3 regions of the Paramixta manurensis genome follow, and region 1 is predicted to be linked to each of the others. Evidence: riboswitches for the same ligand, from Rfam matches in the RefSeq annotation. Region 1 holds a riboswitch; each other region holds the start of a gene.

The links. Region 1 has a riboswitch for thiamine pyrophosphate ahead of thiE (thiamine phosphate synthase). Riboswitches for the same ligand answer to the same signal wherever they lie in the genome.
Region 2: another riboswitch for thiamine pyrophosphate. It lies ahead of tenA (thiaminase II); the one in region 1 lies ahead of thiE (thiamine phosphate synthase).
Region 3: another riboswitch for thiamine pyrophosphate. It lies ahead of thiM (hydroxyethylthiazole kinase); the one in region 1 lies ahead of thiE (thiamine phosphate synthase).

What each region holds. Positions count from the first base shown of each region.
Region 1 covers NZ_CP054212.1:4,272,681-4,282,408, forward strand. Annotated here, with positions in the region: gene purH (bifunctional phosphoribosylaminoimidazolecarboxamide formyltransferase/IMP cyclohydrolase) at 1-609, shown strand, start outside; gene purD (phosphoribosylamine--glycine ligase) at 630-1,910, shown strand; gene PMPD1_RS20545 (DUF1481 domain-containing protein) at 1,961-2,626, opposite strand; gene hupA (nucleoid-associated protein HU-alpha) at 2,677-2,949, opposite strand; gene PMPD1_RS20555 (YjaG family protein) at 3,138-3,728, opposite strand; gene nfi (deoxyribonuclease V) at 3,791-4,456, opposite strand; gene hemE (uroporphyrinogen decarboxylase) at 4,459-5,526, opposite strand; gene nudC (NAD(+) diphosphatase) at 5,568-6,341, opposite strand; gene rsd (sigma D regulator) at 6,502-7,011, shown strand; TPP riboswitch at 7,113-7,213, shown strand; gene thiE (thiamine phosphate synthase) at 7,306-8,022, shown strand; gene PMPD1_RS20585 (HesA/MoeB/ThiF family protein) at 8,015-8,761, shown strand; gene thiS (sulfur carrier protein ThiS) at 8,758-8,958, shown strand; gene PMPD1_RS20595 (thiazole synthase) at 8,960-9,728, shown strand, end outside.
Region 2 covers NZ_CP054212.1:2,907,351-2,917,078, reverse strand. Annotated here, with positions in the region: gene PMPD1_RS14170 (YdcF family protein) at 1-11, shown strand, start outside; gene PMPD1_RS14165 (YdgH/BhsA/McbA-like domain containing protein) at 86-343, opposite strand; gene PMPD1_RS14160 (ATP-binding protein) at 501-1,817, opposite strand; gene PMPD1_RS14155 (response regulator) at 1,814-2,554, opposite strand; gene PMPD1_RS14150 (ABC transporter substrate-binding protein) at 2,761-3,687, opposite strand; gene PMPD1_RS14145 (ABC transporter permease) at 3,713-4,483, opposite strand; gene PMPD1_RS14140 (ABC transporter ATP-binding protein) at 4,480-5,202, opposite strand; gene tenA (thiaminase II) at 5,232-5,927, opposite strand; TPP riboswitch at 5,990-6,092, opposite strand; gene PMPD1_RS14130 (LLM class flavin-dependent oxidoreductase) at 6,240-7,262, shown strand; gene fhuE (ferric-rhodotorulic acid/ferric-coprogen receptor FhuE) at 7,557-9,728, shown strand, end outside.
Region 3 covers NZ_CP054212.1:3,009,822-3,019,549, reverse strand. Annotated here, with positions in the region: gene PMPD1_RS14585 (hypothetical protein) at 1-604, opposite strand, end outside; gene PMPD1_RS14580 (DUF943 family protein) at 1,073-1,462, opposite strand; TPP riboswitch at 2,006-2,103, shown strand; gene thiM (hydroxyethylthiazole kinase) at 2,136-2,927, shown strand; gene thiD (bifunctional hydroxymethylpyrimidine kinase/phosphomethylpyrimidine kinase) at 2,924-3,724, shown strand; gene fbaB (class I fructose-bisphosphate aldolase) at 3,877-4,929, shown strand; gene PMPD1_RS14560 (GntR family transcriptional regulator) at 5,004-5,690, opposite strand; gene PMPD1_RS14555 (mannitol dehydrogenase family protein) at 5,817-7,280, opposite strand; gene PMPD1_RS14550 (MFS transporter) at 7,328-8,611, opposite strand; gene PMPD1_RS14545 (Zn-dependent oxidoreductase) at 8,690-9,700, opposite strand; gene manD (D-mannonate dehydratase ManD) at 9,710-9,728, opposite strand, start outside.

The DNA.
Region 1 (9,728 bases):
GAGGCCACAGCGCAGGCAATTATCAGCCGCCAGTTTGTTGAAGTGATTATCGCGCCTTCCGTCAGCGCCGCCGCACTGAACGTTACGGCAACAAAACAGAACGTGCGCGTGCTGACATGCGGAGAGTGGCAACAGCGAACCACAGGGCTCGACTTTAAACGGGTTAATGGCGGTCTGTTAGTACAGGATCGCGATGTGGGTATGGTGACGGAAAGCCAGTTACGCGTAGTTAGCAAGCGTCAGCCTAGCGAAAAAGAGCTGCGTGATGCCCTCTTCTGCTGGAAAGTCGCGAAATTCGTTAAATCCAATGCGATTGTCTACGCGCGCGATAACATGACCATTGGCATTGGCGCCGGTCAAATGAGCCGCGTTTACTCGGCAAAAATCGCCGGTATCAAAGCCAGCGACGAAGGGCTAGAAGTAAAAGGCTCGGCGATGGCGTCCGATGCATTCTTTCCGTTTCGCGATGGCATTGACGCCGCAGCGGCTGTCGGCGTCAGCTGCGTAATTCAACCCGGCGGGTCAATTCGTGATGATGAAGTTATTGCCGCCGCCGATGAACATGGCATTGCAATGATCTTTACCGATATGCGTCATTTCCGCCATTAATTGCCACTGGAGCATTAAAGATGAAAATTTTAGTCATTGGTAATGGCGGCCGCGAGCACGCGCTGGCATGGAAAGCGTCCCGATCACCACTCGCTGAAACGGTATTTGTCGCGCCGGGTAATGCCGGAACCGCGCTGGAACCCGCCTTACAAAACGTCGATATCAGCGCTACGGACATTCCGGCGCTACTGCGTTTTGCGCAGAGCGAAAAGATTGACCTAACCATTGTCGGCCCTGAAGCGCCGTTGGTCATTGGCGTTGTCGATGCTTTCCGGGCGGCGGGCCTAACCATTTTCGGCCCGACGCAAGCAGCAGCACAATTGGAAGGCTCCAAAGCTTTCACCAAAGATTTTCTTGCCCGCCACCATATTCCCACCGCGGAATATCAAAACTTTACTGAAGTCGAACCCGCGCTTGCATATGTGCGTAGTAAAGGCGCCCCGATCGTTATCAAGGCTGATGGCCTTGCCGCCGGTAAAGGCGTTATTGTGGCAATGACGCTGCAAGAGGCCGAAGCCGCAATTCAGGACATGCTGGCAGGCAATGCGTTTGGCGACGCCGGTCACCGTATCGTGATCGAAGAGTTTCTGGATGGTGAAGAAGCCAGTTTTATCGTAATGGTCGATGGCGAACATGTTCTGCCAATGGCCACCAGCCAGGATCATAAACGCGTGGGCGATGGCGATACCGGCCCCAATACCGGTGGTATGGGCGCCTATTCGCCGGCGCCGGTGGTGACTGATGAAATCCACCAGCGCGTGATGGATAGTGTCATTTGGCCGACAGTGCGCGGTATGGCGGCTGAAGGCAACGTCTATACGGGCTTTTTGTATGCTGGCCTGATGATCGATAAAGCCGGGCAGCCGAAGGTGATTGAGTTTAACTGCCGTTTTGGCGACCCGGAAACTCAACCGATTATGATGCGCCTACAGTCAGATTTAGTCGCGCTTTGCCTGGCAGCCTGTAAAGGAGAGCTGGATCGTCAGGATTCGCAGTGGGATCCGCGTCCATCATTAGGCGTTGTGATTGCTGCCGGCGGCTATCCTGACAGTTATACAACCGGCCATCAGATCCACGGACTGCCGCTAGAAGAGCGCGCCGATGGCAAAGTGTTTCATGCCGGTACTCAATTACACGACGATGTCGTGGTTACCCAGGGTGGGCGCGTGTTATGCGTTACCGCGTTGGGAGAGGATGTCGCAGCGGCGCAAAAGCGCGCTTACGCGCTGGCGCAAGACATTTCGTGGGAAGGGAGTTTTTACCGCAAAGATATTGGTTATCGCGCCATTAATCGCCGCTAAGCTGGCCTGCCGCTCTCTTCTGAGGGCGGCAAATTTACCACCACGCCCGATCAGAAATCCGCTTCGTTCGGCTCTTGTTGGCAGTAATCTTCGGCCGTCGCCAACAACAATTGAGTACCTTCCGGCGCATCCAACCAGGCCACGCTTAGCGTTGAGCGGGCAGCACTCTGCTGCTGCATAATATAATTGAGCGCCAAGTTATCCAGCGCCGGTTTCACACTGTCGCCCTGACACGTCTTGATCAGCCCATTCCCCAGCCAATGACCCTGTTTTAAGACTACGCGACCAGTAAGCAATGCATCGCTAATTTTCAGCATCCGCTGCGCATCGAACTTGTAGAGCGCCACCGCATCATTACTCAATGCCTCACGGCGCCCTTCAAGCTGCCGCTGCATAAAACTGAGGCTACCGTCCTGATCAAAGCGTAGCGTGACGTCATCCGGGTGTTTCCCCTGAATATGGCGCTCAATACTGACCAGTTTGCCTTCTGACCAGCCGTAATCGGTAATTTCGCTCACGCCAGCGCTGAAGGGAGTGAATATCGTCATCATATGCGAGACTTGCTGCTGATGATCTTTACGCCAAATACGCACCGCGCCACGATCGGCCAGATAACCGCTGGCAGTAAAGTCCGGTAAGCGCGAATGGGAACTACAGCCCGCCAATACCAAGATTGCCAGGCTACATAAATTCGGTTTAAGCGAGAGAATTTTCATAAACAAAAGGGGCGAAATCGCCCCTCGTCAAACCTTTCACCGCAACGCTATTACTTAACAGCGTCTTTCAGGGCCTTACCTGATACGAATGCCGGTACGTTTGCAGCAGCAATTTTAATTTCTTTGCCAGTCTGCGGGTTGCGGCCAGTACGCTCAGCGCGGTGGTTAACTTTAAAAGTACCAAAACCAACCAGTTGTACAGCATCACCTTCTTTCAGAGACTCAGTAATCGCAGCCAGGGTGGATTCCAGAGCAGCTTTTGCCTGGGTCTTAGACAGATCCGCTTTGTCCGCAATTACATCAATCAGTTGAGTCTTGTTCATAAGTTATCCTTACAGTGTATTTATCGCTTGCTAAGCATCGAGTGCGAGGGAAAAGCCAGATTCTGGCACTCTTCAGCCTGCACGCACCGATAGCCACATTTTTCAGCCCCCCAAATGTAGACCAGACAGGGGGCGAATGTGAAGCCTTTAGGCGCTACAAATCAGGCGTGAAGTCACGTTTTATCGCCTTACCGCTCAAATTTTATACCGATATTACTGATTCCCGCTTCTCGCAGGTCAGATCGCAGCCCTTTGATTAACTCCAGGTCACGTTCCTCACAGGCTGCCAGCAGGCGAAAAATCTCCCACTGGATGTCCCATTCTTCTTCAACCGCCGGGTTATCTTTTAGCTCATCGTCACTCATCTCACGACCGGATTGAGTCATTTCCAACATCGCGACCGTGGTAATTGATGCATCACTCACGCCAATAGCATGTTCCAGCGTTTCACCGCTTAAACGCGAATGCAATAATTCACTTAATGCCACGCAGGCATCAATGGCAGGATAAACACCGTAAAGATCGTAATCTTCGGCGTTAGGAATCGCCTCTTCCAGCTTTTCGAGCTGGCTGTCGAAATTGACTTTCGCCTCTTTCACCGTCAACGTTTCCCACACCAGATCGAGAATGCGGCGATAAATCTGTGCATCGGCAAAGCCGGTTTGTTGGCAGAAAGCCCAATAATTGGGATACATTCGCTCGCACAAGCAGGCCATAAAGGTCACATGCTGCCAACTTTCTAACTTTTCGAGCCGCAGATGGATGGGATTACGTAACATGATGAGATCTCGTCAATACTGTTCGGGCGACAGTGTACCGTAAAAGCGACCGGCTCACACCGTTAACCCTGCTGCAAACGCAGGAAAGCCGGGCGCCCTGAGGCGACCGCATCAGCCCAGCGCGTGGGTTCCGGCAGACGGTAGCCCTGCATACACTGTTGTACCCAATGCAGCGCGCTATCCATCCCGACCCGATGACCGGTAGAGATAAACAAAGGATTGCAGCGCTTTTTACTGCGCCATACCCAGCCTAGCTGCTCGCCTTTATCGTTTAATGGCTGCAACGCGCCGGGTTCAGCGTCCAGCGGCTCAAATTTACCGCACAGGCGCTTCTTAGCCACGCCAATGGTGGGAACATCCACCAGCAGACCAAAGTGGCTGGCGACACCGAGCCGACGAGGATGTGAAATACCATGCCCATCCACGAAGAGTAAATCAGGCTGGTGCTCCAGCATCTGCCAGGCCGCCAATAAGGCGGGATATTCACGGAATGAGAGAAAGCCGGGGATATACGGCATGGTGGTGGCGATACGCGCCACCTTATGTTCGATCAGCGTCAGGGAAGGATATTCCAAAATAACCAGCGCGGCGCGTGTTACCTCGCCTCCCTGCTCAAAACCGACATCCGCGCCAGCGATCAAGCGTGGCGGCATCACCTCAAAGTCATCGTGACGCACCACTTCAGAGGCACGCGCTAGCTGTTCAGCGCGCAATGCCTGCATATCCATAATTACTCCTGGTGATAAGGCCGGGAAAGGGTATGTACCGCCTCCACAAATGCACCGGCATGCTCCGGCGGCACATCCTGATGAATACCGTGACCGAGATTAAACACATGGCCTTCGCCATGACCAAACCCGGCGAGAATAGTCGCCACTTCCTCTTCAATACGCGCTGGCGGCGCATACAGCATGGAAGGGTCCATATTACCTTGCAGCGCCACTTTATCGCCCACACGGCGCCGCGCATCGGCAATATCGGTAGCCCAATCCAGGCCCAGAGCATCGCATCCGGTTTCCGCCATCGCTTCCAGCCACTGCCCCCCGCCTTTGGTAAATAGCGTTACCGGCACCCGCTGACCTTCATGTTCATGCAACAGTCCATCGACGATTTTATGCATGTAATACAGTGAAAATTCACGGTAATCACGCCCGGTCAGTACACCGCCCCAGGTATCAAAAACCATTACCGCCTGCGCGCCAGCACGGATTTGCGCATTAAGATAAAGCGTGACGCTATCGGCCAGTTTGTCCAACATGGCGTGCAGCGTGTGTGGCTCGGCATACATCATCTTTTTAATTTTGGTAAATGCCTTGCTGCTACCGCCTTCAACCATATAGGTCGCCAACGTCCATGGGCTACCGGAGAAACCAATCAGAGGCACTTCGCCCCGCAGGTTTTTACGAATGGTGCGTACCGCCTTCATTACGTAGCCCAGTTCTTGCTCCGGATCGGGTACCGGCAATTTATCCACGTCTGCCCGACAGGTGATTGGCGAGGAAAAACGCGGCCCTTCGCCCGCTTCGAACCACAGCCCTAAGCCCATTGCATCCGGAATGGTCAGAATATCAGAGAACAGGATCGCCGCATCCAGCGGATAACGCCGTAACGGCTGTAGGGTTACCTCACAGGCCAATTCAGCGTTTTTACACAACGACATAAAATCACCCGCCTGCGCGCGCGTGGCTTTATATTCCGGCAAATAGCGCCCGGCTTGTCGCATCATCCACACTGGCGTAACGTCAACCGGCTGGCGTAGCAGGGCACGGAGGTAACGATCGTTCTTCAATTCGTTCATTATAATCAGGCTCTCACAAACACAGGCGGCTAGTGTATCACTCATTCCGTTTCGGCGCGGCATAGCGCGACAGTGTCTTCAATTAACCGCCGCGCGACCGTGCCCGGCGGCGGCAGATGCGGTAATTGGTCATAGCGAAACCAACCGGCGTCGATCAGTTCATGGTTATCAATTTGCAATTCGCCCTCATCGTACTCAGCCATGAACGCCATCATCAACGAATGGGGGAATGGCCAGGGTTGAGAGGTAACGTAACGAACATTTTTAACCGTGACGCTACTCTCCTCCATTACTTCGCGCGCCACCGCTTGTTCAAGGGTTTCTCCCACTTCGACGAACCCGGCTAATACCGTATAAATGCTATTACGGTGACGCGCGTGTTGTGCCAGCAGGATCTGGTCGCCGCGCCGAATGGCGACGATGATACAAGGCGCGATCTGCGGATAGTAACGTTGACGGCAATGCGCGCACAAACAGGCATTTTCGGTTTTGCTCAAGTGCATTTCGTGACCGCAATAGCCGCAAAAACGGTGCGAGCGGATAAACTCCGCCAATTGGACACCGCGCCCCGCCAGTTGGAACAGCCCGGCCTCTTTATCCATGATTTGCCGTACCGAGCCCATATTCTCCGCGCGATCCTCGCGCACCAGCCACACGGTTTCACCCTGCCATTCGCCGATCGGCGACGCTTTCGAACCGGTTAGGTCAAATGTCTCCGCTGTGCCGTACGGTAAATCGCCATTTGGTAACCAAAGTTTCTGCTCATGGCTGACAATCCACCATCCAGCGTCTACGCTTCTAATTTCATGTTCCATAAAAAAGTATCCTGAAGACAAGATATTTGTAGTTTGTAGAGTACCGCTACATATTTAAACATTGCGCTAAAACTATACCCTAAATAATTCAGGTTGCATGAAAGCGGTAACGCACATGCAACCTAAAATATGTCGGGCTATTACTCACATGGAGTCGATCATGCTTAACCATTTAGACGTTCTGACCCAACGCGTAGGTGGCAGTAATGCACTGGTAGATCTTTGGCTAAGTGCCCGTCGGCAACTGCTAGTTGCCTATTATCAGACCGTTGGCATTAAGCCTAACAAGGAATCGCTCACCGCGCTGGATGAAAAGGCATTGGATAATTTTTGCCAAAAACTGGTCGATTATCTCTCTACCGGACATTTCAGTATCTATGAACGCATTATCGAAGAATTGGAAGGCGATAGCCCTCTGACGGCAGCGGCCCAGATTTATCCGGCGCTGGAAGGGAATACCGAGTTGTTGATGAGTTTGTATGATACCCATCTGGAAACGGCCATCGATCATGATAACTATGTCGAGTTTCAGCAGGCATTGTCAGAAGTGGGTGAAACGCTGGAGGCGCGGTTTACGCTGGAAGATAAGCTGATTCAGCTCGCCTGGGAGAACCAGCTTCAGTTACCCGGCGTGGTGGCGAATGAAACTGAACTGGTTAGGCCGGCATAAACATCACGCCATTGCTACCCCCTTGTAGTTTCTACCTCGCCCCTTTATGCTGGAGGGGCTATTTGGGTTGAAGCTGTGACGTAAGTCGCTCTGCATCACCCCACATCTTGTCGGAGTGCCCTACCGGGCTGAGACCGTTAATTCGGGATCCGCGGAACCTGATCAGGTTAGAACCTGCGAAGGGAACAAGAGTAAAGTTGGCTTACGGCGACATTATCCCTTTCTTGACCCGCCGTTTCATTACTCCCTCCGAACTCCAGACAAGCAACTTTCCCTTACTCACAGGAAATGGCTATGTCCGGCAGCGAACCAAAATTTTCCTCTCCACTGGAGAGAGAGACCGCCGCACACGAGAATATTCGCCGCACGGCGGTAAGGTATCAACCTGACTTTCCCACCGTTCCCCTTCGTTTAGGGCTCTATCCGGTGGTAGATAGCGTGGCATGGATTGAACGCCTACTGGAGGCAGGTGTACGTACTCTGCAGTTACGTATCAAAGACCAACACGATCATCACGTGGAAGAGGATGTTCGCGCCGCCATTGCGCTGGGGCAACGTTACCGGGCGCGTCTATTTATTAATGATTATTGGCGGCTGGCGATTAAACATCGGGCATACGGCGTACATCTCGGTCAGGAAGATCTTGCCGAAACCGATCTTAACGCCATACGAGAAGCCGGTTTACGCCTTGGCGTGTCTACTCATGACGATATGGAGATTGACCGCGCGCTGTCCGTGCGCCCTTCCTATATTGCGTTGGGGCACGTGTTTCCTACGCAAACGAAACAGATGCCCTCTGCGCCACAAGGATTAAAGCAATTAGCCGCGCATATGCAGCGCCTGCAAGGCTACCCGACCGTGGCAATTGGCGGCATCAGCATCGCACGGGTACCGGCGGTGCTGGAAACCGGTGTCGGTAGCGTGGCGGTCGTCAGCGCCATTACCCACGCCGCAGACTGGCGCAGCGCCACGCAACAGTTACTGGCGCTTGCGGGAGTCGGGGATGAATGACAGCGATTTTATGCGCTATAGCCGCCAACTCCTGCTGGAGGAGTTCGGTATTGAAGGGCAGGAAAAACTGCAGCGTGGTCGCGTCTTAATCATCGGCTTAGGTGGATTGGGTTCGCCTGCCGCGCTATATCTCGCGGCGGCTGGCGTCGGCAAACTGCTCCTGGCGGATGATGACACTCTGCATATCAGCAACTTACAACGCCAAATTCTGTTCCACCAGCCAGATACCGGCCAGAGTAAAGCGCACCTGGCGCAACGGCGGCTGCGCGCGCTCAATCCACAGGTCGACAGCATCGCGCTGGCGCAACGTGTGGATGAGAAAACCCTGCCATCACTTGTTGATCAGGTCGATCTGGTACTGGATTGCAGTGACAACATGGCTACCCGCCACGCGATCAACCATGCCTGTGTTACCGCCGGAAAACCGCTGATTAGCGGCAGTGCCGTGGGATGGAGCGGCCAGTTAATGGTGATCGCGCCACCCTGGACACAGGGCTGTTACCGCTGCTTGTGGCCTGACGAGAGTGAACCACAGCGCAATTGTCGTACCGCAGGCGTACTTGGGCCCGTGGTGGGCGTTATCGGTACGCTACAGGCGTTAGAAGCACTGAAACTATTGGCAGGCATTCCCTCGCCCTTAAACGGCAAACTACGTCTATTCGATGGCCGACAACAGGTTTGGCGCACGCTGAACCTTGAACGTACGCCACACTGCCCGGTATGCGGAGAAACGCCATGAATATCATCGTTAATGATCGGCAAATGGCCTGTTCCGCGCCATTGACGCTGACCGCCTTACTGAAACAGTTGTCACTGCACCAGCCAAGCACCGCGCTGGCGGTGAATCAAACTATCGTTCCCCATCATCGTTGGGATACCCAACTTCTACAGGAGGGCGATGAGCTGGTGATTTTCCAGGCCATTGCCGGAGGCTGACATGTTACAGATTGCTGATAAAACTTTTTCATCGCGCCTGCTGACCGGTACCGGCAAATTCGCCACGCCGCAATTGATGCTGGCCGCTTTACAAGAATCCGCTTCGCAACTGGTGACCATGGCGATGAAACGCGTTGATTTACGCGGCGGCGATGATGGGATCTTGCTGCCCCTACGACAGCTTGGCGTCCAGTTGCTACCCAACACCTCCGGCGCGAAAACCGCGGAAGAGGCGCTTTTCGCCGCTCGTCTCGCGCGTGAGGCGCTGGGTACACAGTGGCTTAAATTAGAAATTCACCCTGACGTACGCTATTTGCTGCCAGACCCAATAGAAACGCTAAAGGCGGCGGAGCAGTTGGTGAAAGAAGGGTTTGTGGTGCTGCCCTACTGTGGTGCCGATCCGGTGTTATGTAAGCGGCTTGAAGAGGTGGGATGCGCCGCTGTCATGCCGCTTGGCGCGCCAATTGGTAGCAATCAGGGGCTTAAAACACGTGACTTACTGGCGATTATCATCGAGCAGGCCAATGTACCGGTAATCATTGATGCCGGTATTGGCGCGCCAAGTCATGCCAGCGAAGCGCTGGAGATGGGGGCCGATGCGGTGCTGGTTAACACCGCAATTGCCGTCGCGCGCGACCCGGTACAAATGGCCCGTGCCTTTCGTCTGGCGGTCGAAGCCGGTGCGCTGGCGCAGCGCAGCGGATTAGGCACGGTACAACAGCAAGCAGCAGCATCCAGCCCGCTGACTGCCTTCCTCGGACAAGGTGAGG
Region 2 (9,728 bases), 1.4 Mb from region 1:
CATCGCGTTAAGCGCCCGGACACCGTGCCGAGGGCGTCGGTCACGGTATCGGATGGGCAGAGGGTAATCTGCAGCGGCACAGCGGTTATTTATAAATATCAGCAAAACCGTAATAGCTGTTCCGTCCGCCAGCGGCGATGATGTGGTAGCTCTTGGCGCCCGCGGCATCGGCTTTCGCCGCCAAATTCGCGTTTAATTCGGAAAGGGTGGTTGCGCCGCTGCTATCAGAAACGCTACCGATCCGGGTCAAGCCCTGCGGCATATTGGTTTCCATTGCGGCGAAAGAAGAGAGAGAAACAGTGCTCAGGATCACAGCGCTCAGAATCATTTTTACAGTTTTCATTATTTCACCTCGGTGAGATAGGGGGTTAAGTGGCGGAGTCTCTCCGCCCGACCACTGCATTACATCACCGCCATGTATCGGCGAAATATCAACAAAGCGCGTTAATGTAAGGTGGTATAGCTTTTCACCGTTGAAATACACTGCGATACAATTCCGGTTAAACGCTGCTCTCCTTAAGGATAATGGTGACTGCCAATCCGCCGCCTTCACGGTTAGCCAGGGTCAGGCTGCCATTCAGCGAGGCGACTAACTGCCAGGCAATCGCCAGCCCCAAACCGGTGCCGCCGGTCTGCCGATTACGTGAACTCTCCACACGATAAAAGGGCTGCATAACGGCATAAAGCTCATCCGGCGGAATGCCCGGCCCGCGATCAAGCACTTCCAGAATGAGGGTGTCGTTTTCCTGCGCCATGCGAACCTCGGCGCTGCCGGAAAACTTCAGCGCATTATCGATAAGGTTACTCAGCGTGCGGCGTAAGGCATGCGGCTTGGTGAACCACGAACCGCTAAGCTGCCCGCTTAAGGTAACCGCCTGGCCGGTGTCCTGATAATCACACACCAGACTGTCGATAAACGCGTGCGGCTGGATGCGGCATGGTGTTTCACTGCTACTTTCATGGGTGCGGGCATAAGCCACGCCTTCGCGTACCAAATGCGTCATTTCGGTGAGATCCTGCAAGAGCTTGGTTTTGATCTCATTCTCTTCCATCAGTTCAGAACGCAGCCGAATACGCGTAATTGGCGTTTGCAGGTCGTGAGAAATGGCCGCCAAGATATGCATCCGCTCTTTTAGGTAGGCGGCAATGCGATCTTGCATCGCATTAAACGCTCTGGCGGCATTACGGACTTCAAGCGGCCCATCTTCTGGCATACGCACGGCGCTGGTGGTGTTCGGATGCAGTGATTCCGCCGCACGGGTGAGCGCGGTCAGCGGACGCACCGCATTGCGTACTGCAAACCAAGTGCAGCAGAGCAATAAAATAAACTGACCGGCCAGCACAATCGGCAACCAACGGGCAAACGGCATAATCCGTGGCGTTAAGTCGAGCGTGAGCGGGCTGCCGTCGCTAAGCTGAAGATGCGCCTGTAGATGCCCTTCGCTGTCAGGAAGGGTATTTATTTTCAGCGGATACCGCGCTCCCAGCGCGGCAGTTAGCGAACGCGCGGTTTCTTGTTGGTGTTTATCCATTGGCTCGCCGCCGGTCATCCCTTGATTGAGTAAATAGTGATAGTTCGGGCGATCGAGGCGTGTGGTCCAGGCCGGACGTTCGGCGGCGGGTAAGTGATCGAGGATCGCGACGCTGGTGGCGACGTCATACTCCAGGTTACCGAGCATCATGGCTTTCGCGCTTTGTGTACGCTCGGTCATCAGCAAACCGAGCGTCAAACCATTCGCCAGCAGTAACCCTAACAACAAAATCAGCAGCAGCCGTGAAACCAGCGTCTGCGGCCATACGCGCAACGCGCGGCTCACGCGTTCTCCTCGCGAATCTCGATCGGCATCGCAAAGACATACCCTTCGCTGCGCACTGTTTTAATGTAAAACGGTTCACGCGCGTCGTCATTTAACCGTTGCCTTAGGCGGCTAACCAGCAGGTCGATAGAGCGTTCAAACAACTCAGCGTCGCGGCCTTGGGTAAGGTTCAGCAATTGATCCCGATTGAGTACACGTTGTGGATGGTCAAGAAATACCCGTAGCAGACGGTATTCGGCGCCGCTGAGCGCGACCATTACCCCATCGCGATCGGTCAGGCTGCGTGCGGTGGTGTCGAGTAACCATTCGCCAAATGCCAACATGCGTGCCGCTTCAGTGACCTGCAAATTGGGCGGCATCATGCGTGTTCGGCGCAGCACCGCTTTAATGCGCGCCAATAATTCGCGGGCGACAAACGGTTTCACCAGATAGTCATCCGCGCCCATTTCCAGCCCTAAAATCCGATCGGTATCTTCGTTGCGAGCGGTGAGCATTAAAATCGGTGTGCCTTTGTGTTTACCGCTACGTAATTCCCGGCACAGCGTGAGCCCATCATCACCGGGCATCATGATATCTAATACAATCAAATCAACCGGCGTGGTTTCAAGAAAAGCACGCATTTGCCGGCCATCGGCCGCCTCGGTAGTACGTAAACCGTTTTTCTTTAAATAATCGGCAATTAGCGTACGAATTTCGCGGTCATCATCGACAATTAACACATGGTCGGTGTGTTCCATGGTGGTTTCTCTCTTATTACAGGCCCAGGGGTAAGACCTCCACAGTTTACCCTGAGCGGCGGAGAAAAAATGCGCGCGCTTTGTATCGTACTGTATCCGGTAAACTTGCCAAACCTCCCGCATGCCTTTGGCAGAAAGCCGCGCGCGGCGCGGCTGGCGGGAGGAACACTACATAAAAATACAAACCTGCCGTCTGGCAGCCCGCGTTATTCCACCGCGTAGTTTTCTACCGGCGTCATTTTCTTGATCAGCTTATTGTCGAACAGGAATTGTTCGTAGGCTTGGTAACGCTGCCGATCGAGGTGTGCCGGATCGCGGGTGAATAGCGGTAAGGTTTTCATCCATGCTTGCTTATTCAGTTCGGTATTCAACTCAGGATGGGCGCTGGCGAAAGCCTGCCAGGTTTCCTGCGGGTGTGCGTGCAGATAGTCGCTGCCTTTTTTTAACGCGGCGAGAAACTTTTTAATTTTAGGTTGCTGCGCTTCATTACGGTTCGCCACCAAAATCAGCTCGTCATAGGCCGGTACGCCGTAATCTTCCACGTTGAATACCGTTGGCGTTTTCCCCTGCAACTTCAACTCAAGCGCTTCAATATTGCGATAACCGCCGATCACCGCATCGACCTGGCCCGCCAGTAAGGCACTGGTGAGCTGGAAGTTCACGTTGACCATTTTTACATCATTAATACTCAGATGATCATGAGCCAGCATGGTTGCCAGCGTGGCTTGCTCAATGCCGCTCACGGAGAAGCCAATTTTTTTGCCCTTTAGGCCCGCCGGAGAAGTAATGTTTTTATCCAGCGTCATCACGGTATTCAACGGCGAGTTAATCAAGGTGCCAACGCGCACCAGCGGCAACCCTTGGTCGGCAAAAAAATGAATTTGTGGCTGATAGGTCACCGCCAGATCGGCTTGTCCGGCCGCGACCAGCCGTGGCGGGATCGCCGGATCGGAGGGCGGAACGATCTTCACGTCAAGCCCTTCGGCCTTAAAAGCGCCGATCTGTTCAGCCACCATAATCGGCGCATGGTCGGGATTGATATACCAGTCAAGCACCAGCGTCAGTTTTTCAGCGGCGCTGGCGTGGGCGACAAGCAACGTGCTTATCATTAAAGCGGCGGCTTTTTTAATCATCGGAAATGTCCTTGAAAAGTGATCATTATTCGTCATGCTCCGGCGTCCAGATGATCAGACGCCGCATCAGAGCCTCTACTGCGGCTCGCAGCAAAACGGTCATCAGTACCAAAATAAACAGTGCGGCAAAGCAAATATCGGTCTGCATACGCGCATTCGCATTCAGCATCACGTAGCCGAGCCCCTCCGCCGAGCCAACCCATTCGCCGATAATGGCGCCGATAGGCGCGACGGTGGCGGCCATGCGTAGCCCGGAACCGAAGGCCGGCAGCGCGGCCATTAAGCGGACGTGGCGCAATTGCGCCCACGGAGACGCGCGCAGGGTACGCGCCAGATCGAGGTAATCGGTATTGACGCGTCGCAGCCCGTCGAAGAAGGCCGAGGTGACCGGGAAGAAGATCACCAATACCGCCATAAACACTTTGGCGCTGATGCCAAAACCGAACCACAGCACCAGTAGCGGGGCGAGGGCAAACACCGGAATCGCCTGGCTGGTGAGCACCAGCGGCATTAGCCAGCGCTGGAGGCGCGGTGAAAACATCATACTTAACGCCAGGACGACGCCGAGCAGCACGCCGATCGCCAGCCCGCTGGCAATTTCCAGCGCGGTGACGGCCGTCTGTCCGGCGAGGTAAGCGCGGTTATCCCATAAGGCCTCGGCAACCGCCGTGGGTGAGGGGAGTAAGAAGGCCGGAATCGAACTTTGCGTGACCAGCCACCACAGCAGCAGCAACCCGACAAACACCGTCAACGCGCGGCGCAGGCTGGCGATGCCGCCTTTTGCTAGCCTCTTCATCCGGCTGCCCTCATTAGTTGCTGTAAAAGCTCGCCCTGGCTTTTCAGTAAATGGAGATCGTCCGGCGCGCGTGGCGGTAGCCCGGCCACGATATGGGTATCGTCAATGCGGGCGGGGTGGCCGGAGAGAACCAACAGGCGGTGGCTAAGGCGGCAAGCCTCCAGCGGATCATGCGTTATTAGCAGCACCGTGTGCTGTGCCAGGAGTTCTGCTGCCAGCGTCTGAATAGTGGCGCGGGTAATGGCATCCAACGCTGAAAAAGGCTCATCCATCAGCACGATTGGCTGGCGCTCATACAGGGTGCGAGCGATAGCCGCGCGCTGGCGCATGCCACCGGAAAGCGTCGCGGGGAGCGCCTGCCCATATCCGCTAAGGCCAACGCGTTCAATCAGATGCGTGGCCCACGCACGGTCGGGCTTCTCACCACGCAGGCGTGGGCCGAGCATGACGTTTTCTTCAATGGTCAGCCACGGATATAACAGATCCTTTTGCCCCATCCAGGCAATACGCGAGGCGACCGGTAAGCCGTCACTGGCGGTGACCTGACCGGCGGAGGCGGGCGCTAGTCCGGCAATAATCTTTAACAGACTACTTTTCCCCACGCCGCTGGCGCCTAGCAAAGCAACGATTTGGCCGCCGGGAATGTCGAAGTTGAGCCGCTCGAAAACCACCTTTTGACCAAAGCGCAGGGTTAACTCCCGCACCTGGATAGTCGGCATTATTTGCTGGTGGCCTAACGGGTCAGAATTCACTGCGCACCTGCCGTTACCGCATTTAGCCCCATTTGCCAAAAGGCGCTTTCCAGCCGCGTGGCGGTGGTGAAAATTGTACTTAAACGCGTCAAACGACTTTCCGCCCCGCTTTGTTGTCCAACCGTTTCCAGTAAATTGAGCGCGGCCTGAACGCTGGCTAAATAGTCGCGATCGCCATAATTACGTATCCATGAGGCGTAGGGATTATTCTCCAGTACCGTGGCGGCGTCGTGCAGCAAATGTAGACCGATTTCGGCATACCCGGCGACGCAGGGCATAAGCGCAACCAGCAGTTCGAGGGCATCGCCGGTGTGACCAATATCCAGCACGTAGCGGGTATAGTTCATGGTTTCTGCCGCCTCAGGCTGGTGTGCGATTTCAGACTCGCTTAATCCCCAGCTCGCGCAATAACCCACATGGAGCGGCAGTTCATTGACGATTGCGTTAAGGGCGGCGGTGGCGGTGCGCATTTCCGGTAGCGTCTGTAATTTGCTGACCAGCAGCGCCCAGGCGCGAGCGAAGTGAATTAAAAACAGGTAATCCTGGGTTAGATAGCGATGAAACGCCGGAGCCGGCAGGGTTCCGGCGCCTAACTGGCGGACGAAAGGATGCGCAACGTAGTCTTGCCAGGCGCTGCCCGCCTGTTGGCGTAGCTGCCCATAAAGGCCAGAATCAAAACGTGGGGTAGACATGGGACCTCCTTCAGTTCATGGAGATCCGGGCGTGCTGAGGTATGAACAGGCAATGGCTGAAAGCAAAATTGCCGACCCGTCCCTTCGCTGGCATGACCCAGATCAGGTTCAAAGGGTTCGGCTTACGCCATCTCAGCCCATGACAGGACACCCCTCGGAGGAGCTTGTTATACGATATTTATTTTTTGATTACAATGCCCGCGCCACGGTCTGGCGAGGCGTTTATGTGCGGTCGCAAAAGATTCTGCTGGCCTGAGGCAAGGCTTTTTTGTCACTGTTAGCCTAACTATTTCGAACCGGAGATTGTTTGCGATGAAAAAGATCGGTTTTCTCTCTTTTGGCCACTGGACACCTTCATCACAATCGAATGCCCGTTCCGCCGCGGATGTGTTGCTGCAATCCATCGAGCTGGCGGAAGCGGTGGAGGCGTTGGGAGCGGATGGCGCTTATTTTCGCGTACACCATTTTGCGCGGCAGCTAAGTTCTCCGTTTCCGCTACTGTCTGCCGTTGCCGCACGAACCAAGCGGATCGAGATCGGCACTGGCGTGATTGATATGCGTTATGAGAACCCACTGTATATGGCGGAAGAAGCCGGGGCCGCCGATCTGATTTCCGGCGGGCGACTACAGCTTGGCATTAGCCGGGGATCGCCTGAGCAGGTAATTGAGGGGTGGCGGTATTTTGGCTATACCCCGGCGGAGGGGGAGACGGATACCGAAATGGCACGGCGCCATACTGAGGTTTTCCTTGAGGCGTTACGTGGTGAAGGGTTCGCTGAACCTAACCCACAACCGATGTTTCCTAATCCGCCGGGATTACTGCGTCTGGAGCCTTTTTCCGCTGGCTTGCGTGAGCGGATCTGGTGGGGCGCCAGCACCAATGCCACCGCGATTTGGGCGGCGCAACAAGGGATGCACCTGCAAAGTTCAACGCTGAAAGTGGATGAGACCGGCGAGCCGTTCCACGTTCAGCAGGCCGCACAGATTCGCGCTTACCGAGCCGCGTGGAAAACCGCGGGGCACCGCTTTGAGCCGCGAGTCTCGGTAAGCCGCAGTATTTTCCCGTTAATCGATCGGCGCGACCATATGTGGTTTGGCAATAGCGCGCAGGACAGCGACAGCGTTGGCTATCTTGATGCACAAACCCGGGCGATATTTGGCCGTAGTTATGCCGCCGAGCCGGAGACATTGATCAAACAACTGGCGCAGGATGAGGCCATTGCACAAGCGGATACCTTGCTGTTAACGGTGCCGAACCAACTGGGCGTTGAATATAATGCGCATGTCGTTGAGGCGATTCTGACCCATATCGCCCCCGCCCTCGGATGGCGCTAACAGAAGCCTGACCGTTGCGTGTGTTATGGCGTGGTGTGCCACGCCGTTAAACGCTCTTATTGCTGTATTGCGATTTCACCTTTCGGGTGTTTCTCACGCCTTCTTTCTGTCACTTCTCACCTTACGGCGCCTCTCTCTCACTTAATCCTTGTTACAGTTATTTACACGTAAATGAGAATGAGTATAATCACCATTTTCATTTCTCGTAAATGCATTCCTCCTGAAATCATGCGCAAAAATTTTCTAATTCAATGAGTCAGGAGTGTTTATTTTTTAACACCTCAAGGAATAACTATGTCTCTCGCGACACTATCGCGTGGCGCTGCTCAAAAAACGGCGCCAGTGCCCTCGCTATTGGCTGCTTGCATCGCCTTGGCTTTACTCCCTGTGACGGCTTTTGCCGCCGCGCCTCAACCCAATGAAACCATGGTGGTGGAAGCGGCAGATAACGATGCGCCGCCACCAGGCGCTGACTACAGCGTACCCGCCACGACGGTTGGCACCAAAATGCCGATGATCCAACGCGATATTCCCCAATCAGTGAGTGTGATCGGCAAACAGCGTATGGAGGATCAAAATCTTCAGTCGTTGGGAGAGGTGATGGACAATACCACCGGCATCAGTTCTTCCAGTTCCGGTTCCAGCCGGGTTCTCTACTATTCCCGCGGTTTCCAGATCGATAATTACATGGTCGATGGAATCCCAACCTATTTTCAGTCGCAATGGAACCTTGGCGACGCGCTTTCTGACAGCGCGCTTTACGATCGCGTCGAAGTGGTACGCGGCGCGACCGGTTTGATGACCGGCACAGGTAATCCCTCGGCGGCGATTAATATGGTACGGAAACACGCCGATAGCCGAGAGTTTACCGGCGATCTCTCGGTGGAATATGGTAGTTGGAACAAACAGCGTTATGTTGCCGATATTTCCACGCCATTAACGCAGGACGGTAATGTTCGCGCGCGTATGGTGACCGGTTACCAACACAATGACAGTTGGCTGGATCGGTATAGTCGGGAAAGAAAATTCTTTTACGGCGTGGTGGATGCAGACCTGAGTGATTACAGCACGCTCTCGGTCGGTTATGAATATCAGGAAAATAATGAAAATGGGGCAACCTGGGGCGGCTTACCGCGCTGGTACACCGATGGCAGCAGAACCCATTTTGACCGGAGCCGCAGTACGGCGCCGGACTGGGCTTATAACGATAAAAATTCCAATAAAGTCTTCGCAACCCTCAAACAACGCTTCAATAATAACTGGGAACTGACCTTTAATGGTACCCATACCGAAACGAAAATCGATAGCCGCCTGATGTATCTTGACGGGTTGGTCGATAAAACCACCGGCGCGATGGTGAGCCCGTACGGCCCTTCCTATCCCTACGTGGGCGGGACCGGGTATAACACCGGTACGCGCAAGGTGGATGCGCTCGACCTGTTCGCCAATGGCCCTTATCAACTCTTTGGTCGTCAGCATGAACTGATGGCGGGCGTGAGTTACAGCAAGCAGACCAACCGTTACCGGAACACTTGGGCGAATATTTCCGATACTGAACTGGGTAATTTTAACCACTACAACGGAGGTTTTCCGGAAACCGATTGGGGCGATCTTAGCCTGATTCAGGATGACAAGACGCACATGAAGTCGGCCTATACTGCCACGCGTATTTCACTGGCCGATCCGCTGCACCTGATTATTGGCGCACGTTACACCCAATGGAACACCGATACGTTAAATCAGCATATCGCCAAGAACAACACCACGCCGTATGCCGGGCTGATTTATGATATCAACGATAACTGGTCAACCTACGCCAGCTATACCTCAATCTTCCAGCCGCAAACCTATCGCGATCGTAGTGGGAACTATTTGTCACCGATTAAAGGTAAAAACTACGAACTGGGGCTGAAATCCGATTGGATGAATAGCCGTTTGACCACCTCACTGGCCCTCTTCCGTATTGAGCAGGATAACGTTGGAGAGAGTACCGGAACCTATATTCCCGGCACCACGGAAACCGCTTATCGCAGCGTGAACGGCACGGTGAGTAAAGGTATTGAGTTTGAGCTTAACGGCGCATTAACTGACAACTGGCAGATGACGTTTGGCGCGACGCGTTACGTGGCTGAAGACGGGGAGGGGAAAGCATTTAGCCCTGAATTGCCGCGCACCACGGTAAAACTGTTTACCCGTTACCGTTTGCCGATGCTGCCTGCCCTAACAGTTGGCGGCGGCGCAAATTGGCAGAACCAAGTGTATAAAGATGCGGATACGCCAAACGGTACTTGGCGCGCACGGCAGGGCAGCTATGCGTTAGTTGATCTCTTCGCTCGCTATGAGGTCACAAAAAATCTGTCGGTACAGGCGAATCTCAACAATCTGTTCGATAAATCCTATGATACTTACGTGGACCGGTCGGTTGAATATGGCGAGCCGCGTAATGTTACTGTGTCGGCAAATTAT
Region 3 (9,728 bases), 1.3 Mb from region 1:
TTACCCTTTTGCAGATCATTGCGTGGCTATTAATGAAGTCAAGGTACGGTTTCAGCGGGGTTTCAACAAGAAAGTAGATCATATCAAGACCGTAGGGAGAAACTTTATCATAGGTCTGTGGATAATGGTTTTGCATTCTACGAGAAGCTAAGGCTGCTTCTTCTATTACTCCCTGGAACAATGCGATGTTGATAGTAAAACTCGATGCTATGCGGAAGAAGTTCTTATAGGCATATGCCATCTTTGCTCTATGTATTAATAGAGCGGCGATAGTTTGAGCGACTGCAATCTGTCCTCCCATACGACCAGATAACCTGCCAATGCCATAACCAATTTTGTTATGTATCGTCTCTCGTCCTCTACCATCCAGTTTATTATAGAAGTCAGTAATAACTATAGTTACAAGGCGGCGTAAAGGTTCTTCATTTCGAGCCAGGGACTTTATCATTCGAAAAAAGCGCTCATTCTCATAGTCGTTTCTTGTTTTTCTGTCAGAACCCAATAGGCCAGTACTGATATAGGTACGTTTCACCCCATAGTACAAACTCGTTGGGATTGATGAGAGACTATCCCATATCCCTTCTGCAATGACCTTCGCATCCATAATTATTCATCCATTTCCATATAGAACACAATCGAAGCATAACATGCGTTCAAATATTGGTCTAGATTGTATGGCACTCAAAAGTGGGAGCTACAGTAGTTCACGCCAGTGGTAGAGGAAATTGATAATCTTTATATTGTAAACATAAAAGCAATCTGACAAGGTATTCCTGATGTAAGAGATATACTTGAGATAATTAAACGCCGCTGTTTGTAAGCACACCCGTTTTAGTTTCGAATATAACGGGGTTTCGGCTCTGGAACATGAGTGTGCTAAGTGCTATTTTCTCAACCCCCCCATTATTGGGGCTTTTAAAAGCAGAGTAACCAAGCGTAATGTATTATTTTAGTTTTGAAGAACCCAAGACTAAACAGGGCGAGTCAAAATCGATTAAGCAATAAACATGATAAAATAAAAACCCATACTCATTGAAGAGTGGATAGGTTTTTTTATTAGTAGATAATGTAATTAGAATTGATATTTAACGCTACCATCGCGTGTGCGCCAAATCATCATTAGGATGTTTTTATCAATGCAGTTTTTAGGCGGCTTTATATCTGTGAAACAACGTCGATCCTCTTTACCTTCCTCTTTATAGCCATCACCAAAAGCATAGACTGTAATAAGGAATGGTCTTTTATTGCCAGACGGGATGTTGTATTTTTCCAAGATTTTTTGTTGGTGATCTCTCCACCAATCGATCTTTCCTGACTCAGTTATAGGTAATCTGTTAACAATAATCTGTGCTGTGCTACCATCATAATGCGCATCAATAACAGAAACAGTCTGCTTACCTATAAATAGATAGCTAAGGATACATAACAGTAAAACCAGTGCAGAAATTATGAAATTACGCATTACCGTTTCCCCTCTATGTCAATCACAGCTTCCATATTGGTCAGGAATGGTCGAAAACCACATCGTTTCTGGAAATACAGCATTGCTCATAGAAAGTGCTCCCTCACTTATGTTCATTCCAATTGATATGTTATAACGCTGAGTAGCAGTAGCAAAGTATATCGTAAAACCTTTGGCCTGGCTGCTGAGTAATCTCCGGAAGATTCCGCGTCTTTCAATATTAGTAAGTTGGGGTCTGCTATTCCTTCGAATCAGAGCTCCTATCTTAATCCAGCGTATAGACTCGGGTTTTGACCTTCGAAAGATATTATCACCGATAAGATAGTGCCAGTTTTCAGGATAAAACGGCTGGAAGTTACCAGAATGCTGTTGATTTCCCTAGCTTAAAAAAGAGCCATACGGGCGCCGATGAAAATTTTCCACTATGCCGAAGAGTATTTATTGCTTGTTATCTTGGTGAGTGCGCCGTACCCGGTTTACTTCTCGCAGGCTGGCGCTTATTCTGCATAGCTAAGCGTTATCGCTCAGCTAAAATTTAGCGTGAAAAATGACTCGGGGTGCCTTTTACCATAAGAGGCTGAGATAGACCCGTATTACCTGAACTGGATAATGCCAGCGGAGGGAAGTCAGATGCCTGACCGCATCAGATTTCTGAACGCCGGTTGGGAGCCATATGCAACAACCTACCGTTATCTCTGGCGACCTTGTCGCCGAATCCCTCGACCTTTTCCGCCAGCGCGCGCCGCTGGTTCACTGCATGACCAATGATGTGGTACAGACCTTTACCGCCAACGTTTTGTTGGCGCTCAATGCTTCCCCGGCGATGGTGATTGACAGCGAAGAAGCCGCGCAATTCAGCGCGCTGGCCGACGCGTTATTAATTAATGTTGGTACCCTGACCGGTGAGCGCGCATTAGCGATGCGCGCGGCGGTTGATGCGGCAAATCAGGCCGCAAAGCCATGGACACTCGACCCGGTAGCGGTTGGCGGTTTAAAACTACGCAGTGAATTTTGCCAACAATTACTGACGCTGCATCCCGCCGCCATTCGTGGTAACGCATCGGAAATTATCGCCCTCGCACAGCAGGCCGGCAGCGGGCGCGGCGTGGACAGTTTGCATGAGTCCGGCGCGGCGCTACAGGCGGCGCAACAGTTGGCGCAGCGTAGCGGTGCTATTGTCGCGGTAACCGGCGAAACTGACTATGTGACAGACGGCGATCGGCTACTGGCGGTAAATGGCGGCGCAAAATTAATGACGCGCGTAGTGGGGACCGGTTGTGCGCTTTCGGCGGTGGTGGCCGGGTTTGCCGCGTTGCCGGGCGACCGGTTGTTACATGTCGCCAGTGCGTGCCGCGTAATGGCCTGCGCCGGTGAACGCGCCACTCGCCAGGCCAGCGGGCCGGGCAGTTTTGTCGCCGGGTTTCTGGATGAGTTGTGGATGCTGAATGCGGAGGCGCTGATATGAAACGCATTAATGCATTAACCATTGCCGGTACCGATCCTAGCGGCGGCGCCGGTATCCAGGCTGATCTAAAAGCGTTCTCGGCGCTTGGCGCCTACGGTACCAGCGTGATTACCGCCTTGGTGGCGCAAAACACGCAGGGCGTGCAGTCGGTCTACCAGATTGATGCCGATTTTGTCGGCGCGCAGCTTGATTCAGTGTTAGATGATGTGCGCATCGATAGCGCCAAAATCGGTATGTTGGCAAACAGTGAGATTGTTGAAGTGGTGGCCGAACGGCTGGCAAAAGCGGCGCTACCGTGGGTGGTGCTGGATACGGTGATGCTGGCAAAAAGCGGCGATCCGTTACTTTCGCCACAGGCGGTATCTACCCTACGTCAACGCCTGTTGCCGCAGGTGTCGCTGATTACGCCGAACCTACCGGAAGCGGCGGCGCTGCTGGCGTGTGCGCCGGCGAAAAACGAAGATGAAATGCGCGCGCAGGGGCGGGCGCTGCGCGAGATGGGATGTGCGGCGGTGTTGATGAAGGGCGGACATTTAAGCGAGGAAGAGAGCCCTGACTGGTTGTTTAGCGCGCAAGGTGAGCAACGATTTAGCGCGCCACGCGTCAATACACGCCACACGCACGGTACCGGTTGCTCACTCTCTGCGGCGTTGGCGGCGCTACGGCCACGTCACGACAGTTGGGCCAGTACGGTGGAGGCGGCAAAAGCGTGGCTACAGGGCGCTTTACAACAGGCGGACTCACTCGAAGTCGGGCAGGGGATTGGCCCGGTGCATCATTTCTGGCGCTGGTGGTAAAACGGCGCCCGCAAGCCGACTTTTTTCTGCGAAGCGTTCTGAAAAATGGAGTCAGCAATTTGCGTTACGTGTCCTTTCGGGTCCAGGCTGTTGTGGATTGGCATCGTCGACTAACGGACCTGCCAGGTTATTCAATTACTACAGGAGTTACCATGACGGACATCGTACAGTTATTGGGCAAAGAAGCTGACACCCTTTTGCAACATCGCTGCATGACTATTCCGGCAGAAAGCCTTTATCTGCCGGGCAAGGATTATGTCGACCGGGTGATGATCGATAATAACCGCTCTCCCACCGTACTGCGGAATATGCAAACCTTGTATAACACCGGCCGTCTGGCAGGAACCGGCTATTTATCCATATTGCCGGTCGATCAGGGTGTGGAGCACTCGGCGGGCGCCTCTTTTGCCGCGAATCCACTCTACTTTGATCCGAAAAATATCGTCGAATTAGCGATTGAGGCGGGCTGTAATTGTGTTGCTTCAACTTACGGCGTACTGGCCTCGGTTTCACGGCGTTATGCGCATAAAATTCCGTTTATGGTCAAACTGAATCACAACGAAACTCTGTGCTATCCGACCCAGTATGATCAAACCTTGTATGCCAGCGTTGAACAGGCGTTTAACCTCGGCGCGGTGGCGGTTGGTGCGACGATCTATTTTGGTTCTGAGCAATCACGTCGCCAGATTGAAGAAATTTCCGTGGCGTTCGAACGCGCGCATGAGCTAGGCATGGTAACGGTGTTGTGGGCGTATTTACGTAACAATGATTTCAAGAAAGACGGTACCGATTACCACGTGAGCGCCGATTTAAGCGGGCAGGCGAATCATCTGGCGGCGACCATTGGCGCCGATATTGTTAAGCAGAAAATGGCTGAGAATAATGGTGGGTATAACGCGGTTAAATTCGGTTATACCGATGAGCGCGTCTATAGCAAGCTGACCAGCGATAATCCGATTGATCTGGTTCGTTATCAACTGGCTAACTGTTATATGGGGCGTGCCGGGTTAATTAACTCAGGTGGGGCTTCGGCCGGGGAGACCGATACTGCCGAATCGGTACGGACTGCGGTAATTAATAAACGTGCAGGCGGCATGGGGCTAATCCTGGGGCGTAAGGCATTTAAAAAGTCGATGAAAGAGGGCGTAGCGCTGATTAACTCGGTGCAGGATGTCTATCTGTCGAAAGAAGTCACTATCGCCTAATGAGAGAGGCCGGAAGGGCAGCATAACTCACTTCCGGCTTTATCTGGTCACCGATGCAGATGATTTAGCGCTGATTAAAACGTTTCAAACCAGTCGCTATTTTGCTCGGCTATCGGCGTAATCGAGAAAATCATCTCTTGCAAATGGCGACGTAATGCAGCTTCGGCGGCGTCGGCATTTTTTTCCACAATGGCGTGATAAATTTGATAATGCTGCTCAATCAAACTTTCCGGCGGGGAAACTTCACTCAGGGTGAGAAAACGGACCCGGTCCATAGTGGCTTTAATATTCTCCACCGTTTCCCATGCCAGCTCGCACTGAATACTTTGCGCAATTAAGCGGTGAAACTCGTCATCCAGTAATAAAAAGGCGTGGCTATCGTGGCGCTGCGCGGCCAGTTTTTGCAATTGCAGATTATGTTCAAGTTCCATCAACGCTTGCGGCGGCGCTTCGACCGCCGCGCGCCGCACCACTGCGACCTCTACCGCTTCACGGATAAAACGGCCATCCGCCACCCGCTGCGCGGAAATTTTCCGCACGAAGGTGCCGCGTTGCGGCAGAATCTGAACCAGCCCGGCCTCAGCCAGTTTAATAAACGCTTCGCGGACCGGCTGACGGGACACCTGGAACCGGGCGGAAACCTCTTTTTCCGATAACAGCGTGCCAGGATGGATCGCACAAGTGACAATGTCCTGGCGTAAAAACCGGTAAATCTGCTGATTAACCGGTTCGCTGGCGGTAATGGTATAGGCGATTGACATGCGGCGACCTGAAAGCAGAGGGCATACACCCGATAAAACACTCAGTCTAAACAGCCTGTTGCGCCAGCGCTAGCCCTTTTATGCCTGTCATACTGCAAACCGTCGTTAGGGTACGCGTCTACGCAATCAGTAGGTGGCAACCAGACGTTTTACCGTCTCTTGTGCGCCAAGCTCACGTAACTGCTGGTAAAAACAGGCCACACGCTCACGGAAGCGCGCATCCTTCGCCAAATCCTGACCAAATACCGCTTCCAGGCTTAACAGCGCATCAAGACGTGCCTCGCCGTCAGCGCTGCCTGACACACGTTCCGCTAACTGATCTTTAAGCGGGTCTCTAATCTCAATAACGTTGCCTTGTTCATCGACGCCGCCGACATAACGTATCCAGCCCGCCACACCGAGTGCCAGCAGGTCAAACCGGCTGCCTTGTTTCAGGTGCCAGCGAATACTGTCGAGCCAACGCTGAGGCAGTTTTTGTGTACCATCGGTGGCAATTTGGCCGGTGCGATGTTTAATCGCCCGGTTCTGATAGCGGGCAATTAGCGAATTGGCGTAAGCCACCAGATCGATACCGGAAGTGCGTAGCGTCGGTGCCTGTTCCGCCAGCATTAATTGGCGAGCGGCAATCAGAAAGTTATCATCCGCCATGCAGTCGCTAATATGCTGATACCCCGCCAGGTAACCCAAGTAGGCAAGAAACGAGTGGCTGCCGTTAAGCATACGCAGTTTCATCTCTTCAAACGGTAACACATCGCTAACCAGCTCGGCGCCAGCCTGTTCCCAGGCCGGACGCCCATTAACGAAATTATCTTCAATGACCCATTGGAAAAACGGCTCACACTCCACGGCCACCGGATCGTAGGAACCCAGTTTAGTGCTTAACATCTGCAATGCATCATCGGTCATTGCCGGTACGATACGGTCCACCATCGTTGAAGGAAAAGTGAGATGTTGACCAATATAGGCTGCCAGTTCGCTATCTTGCTGCTGCGCCAGTTGCATAATGACATTGCGAGTTACCTGGCCATTTTCCGGCATGTTATCGCAGGACATCACGCTAAAGGGCGGCAGCTTTTGCGCGCGACGACGCCTGATAGCGGCCAGAATTACGCCGGGGAGCGAAACCGGCTGCTCGGGGTGCGCCAGATCGTGCTGAACCGCCGGATGGTCAAGGTTGAGTTGGCGGGATGCAGGGTGATGACAATAACCTTTCTCGGTCACCGTCATTGAAACGATCGCAATGTCGGGCTGGCACATAGCGTTAATCACCGCCTCAATACCATCCCCCTTGCCGTGCAGCGCGGCGGTCACCACACCAACCACGCGCGTGCTGAGGTGATCGTCGGCCATCTCCGTCACGCTGTAGAGCAGCGATTGCGCCCGGAGCGCCTCAATCAACTCGCCACTATTAAGATTCACTTCACAGTAACCCCAGTCGCTGCCGAACTCACGCGCCAGTTTATCGCTGCAGACCGCCTGGTGGGCGCGATGAAAGGCGCCAAACCCAATATGCAGCATGCGGGTACGTAAACGGCTACGGTCGTAGTCAGGCAGAAGGGTGCCTTGCGGCAATGATTCAAGGGATAACATAGCCAATCCTTGTAAGACAGCGGGCGCGGCATGCGCGCCCTGGAAATTCACACGGAAACCGGAGTGTTATTCGGTTTCGGGTTTTTAATTACAAACAACACCAGGAAGGCGCCGAGTGCGGCAACCACGCCAGCCAGTACAAATGCGCTATCAAACTTGCCGGTATGCTGCACGATAAAACCAGTCACGATAGGGCCGATGATGCCGGAGATGCTGCCCACCAAATGGATAAAGCCACTGATTCCGCCGACCCGGCTTTTATGCACCACATCCTGAATAATCGCCCAGTAAATCGCGCCAGTGATGTAGAGGAAAAAGATCGAAACCGACATCAGGGTAACAGCGGAGCCAACCCCTTGTACCGTACCGGCTAATGCAACGCAAACCGCAGCGGCCAGTAACGAGACGACCAACACAATTTTTCGTGAAAGCAATAGCTTACCGGTAATATTGAAGATTTTGTCAGAGATCCAACCGCCGAGCGCCAACCCAACAAAACCGACAATCCATGGGATAGTGGTGGTCATACTCATTGACTTGATATCCAGCCCATGCGCCTGTACCAGATAAGCCGGGAACCAACTGAGGAAAAAGAACAAAATATAGTTGTAGCAGAAGAAGGCGAAGGCGGTAACCAGAATAATCGGTTGACGTAGATAGTAACCAAGTCCGTGTCGGGCCAGGGTTAAATCTTCTTCACTCCCTGGTGATTCTTGTTTTAACTGATCAACCAGCGTGCGCTCCTGCTCGGTGACGCGCTTACTTTTGGCTGGGTTATCCGCCGCAACGAAAAACCAAATCACCATCCAGATGATTCCAATCGAACAAATAATCACGAAGGCCGGACGCCAGCCGAAGGCCAGCGCCAGATAGCCGATAATCGGCCCGGCAACCGCGCCGCCGAGCGGAGAACCGGCGCTCAGTAATCCCATCGCAGTAGCGGCCTGTTTTTTGGGAAACCAGCCATTAATCGCTTTGTTAGCTGAGGCGCAAATTGGGCCTTCCGCCATGCCGAACAAGACGCGTAAAATCAGCATCGACCAGAAACCGGTCGCCAACGCGGTCATGCCGCAAAATAGCGACCACATGCCAACCGCGATGCCCATTACCAGCGTCGGGCCGAATTTATCGGTCGCCAGGCCGCCAATAAAGTTGAACAGTGCATAACCAAAGAAGAAGCTGCCAAAAATCAGACCAAATTGCTCGGCATTAAGCAGCAGATCTTTCTCGATCAGTGGAACGGTAAGAGAGAGGGCGACACGATCGAGGTAGTTGATCATGTAAACCAAAAACAGCAGCAGTACAATGGTCCAGCGTAGGTTTTTGAACATGGTAACTCCGTCATAATTATAATAGTCAGTGTAAAGGTAAGGGGCCCTGTAAGCGCCGGTTAACCGGCGACTAAACAATTAATCCATCTCAATAATCACTTTGCAGCAGGTGCGCGGTTGTTTCTCAAACAGCGTCATCGCCTGCTCAATTTGGCTGAGTGGCAGCGTATGCGTCACCAGCTTTGCCGGTTGGATGTGCCCTTGGTTTATCCACTCAATGACTTGCGGAAAACGGCGGCTATTAAGACGTGAGGTAAACAGCGAGAGCTCTTTACTGGTCAGGCTTTGCTGTGTAATTGCGCAGGTGTCACCGGAAAAGCCGAGTAAACCAATACGCGCCGCAGGAGAAGCCAGCGCGATGGCTTCTGGCAAAATCGATGGATGACAGGCGGCATCAATAATCAGCGTGGGTTGTATTCCCGCTAACTGCTCTGCCAGTGAAATTTCGCTATTATTTATTACCCGATCGGCACCATTGTCTTGTGCCATTGCGAGCCGCTCCGGTAACCGGTCGGTGACAATAACCTGTTTCACGCCATACACCCCTTTCAATACCTGCACTGCAGTGAGCCCCATTGGCCCCGCGCCGTAAACCAACGCGATATCTTGTCCGGTCGGATTGAGGAACGCGGTGATATTGGCGGCAATGGTGAAGGGTTCAATCAGGCTGGCAAGCCGGTCAGGGATACTTTCGGGCAGCTTGTAGGCATTGCCCGACGGCGCCAGCGCGTACTCGCTAAAACCACCGTCTAAATGGACGCCGATCACCTGTAACGCACTACACACATTGGGCCGCCCGACCGAGCAGGGATAGCAATGACCGCAGCTCACCACCGGGTCGACCGCGACACGTTCGCCGAGGCGTGCGGCGTCAACACCTTCGCCAACTGCGTCAATCACGCCAAAAAACTCATGACCAATCACGCGGGGATAGCGAGCAAATGGATTATGACCGTGCCAAATATGCACGTCAGAACCGCAGATACTGGCATAACGTACTTTTACTCTCACCTGGCCCGCTGTCGGTTGCGGGCGTTCGCGTTCCTGCACGCGCAACACCTCAGGACGTTCAATCACAACGCTTTTCATCTTTGCTCCTTACCAGTTCCATAGCGTG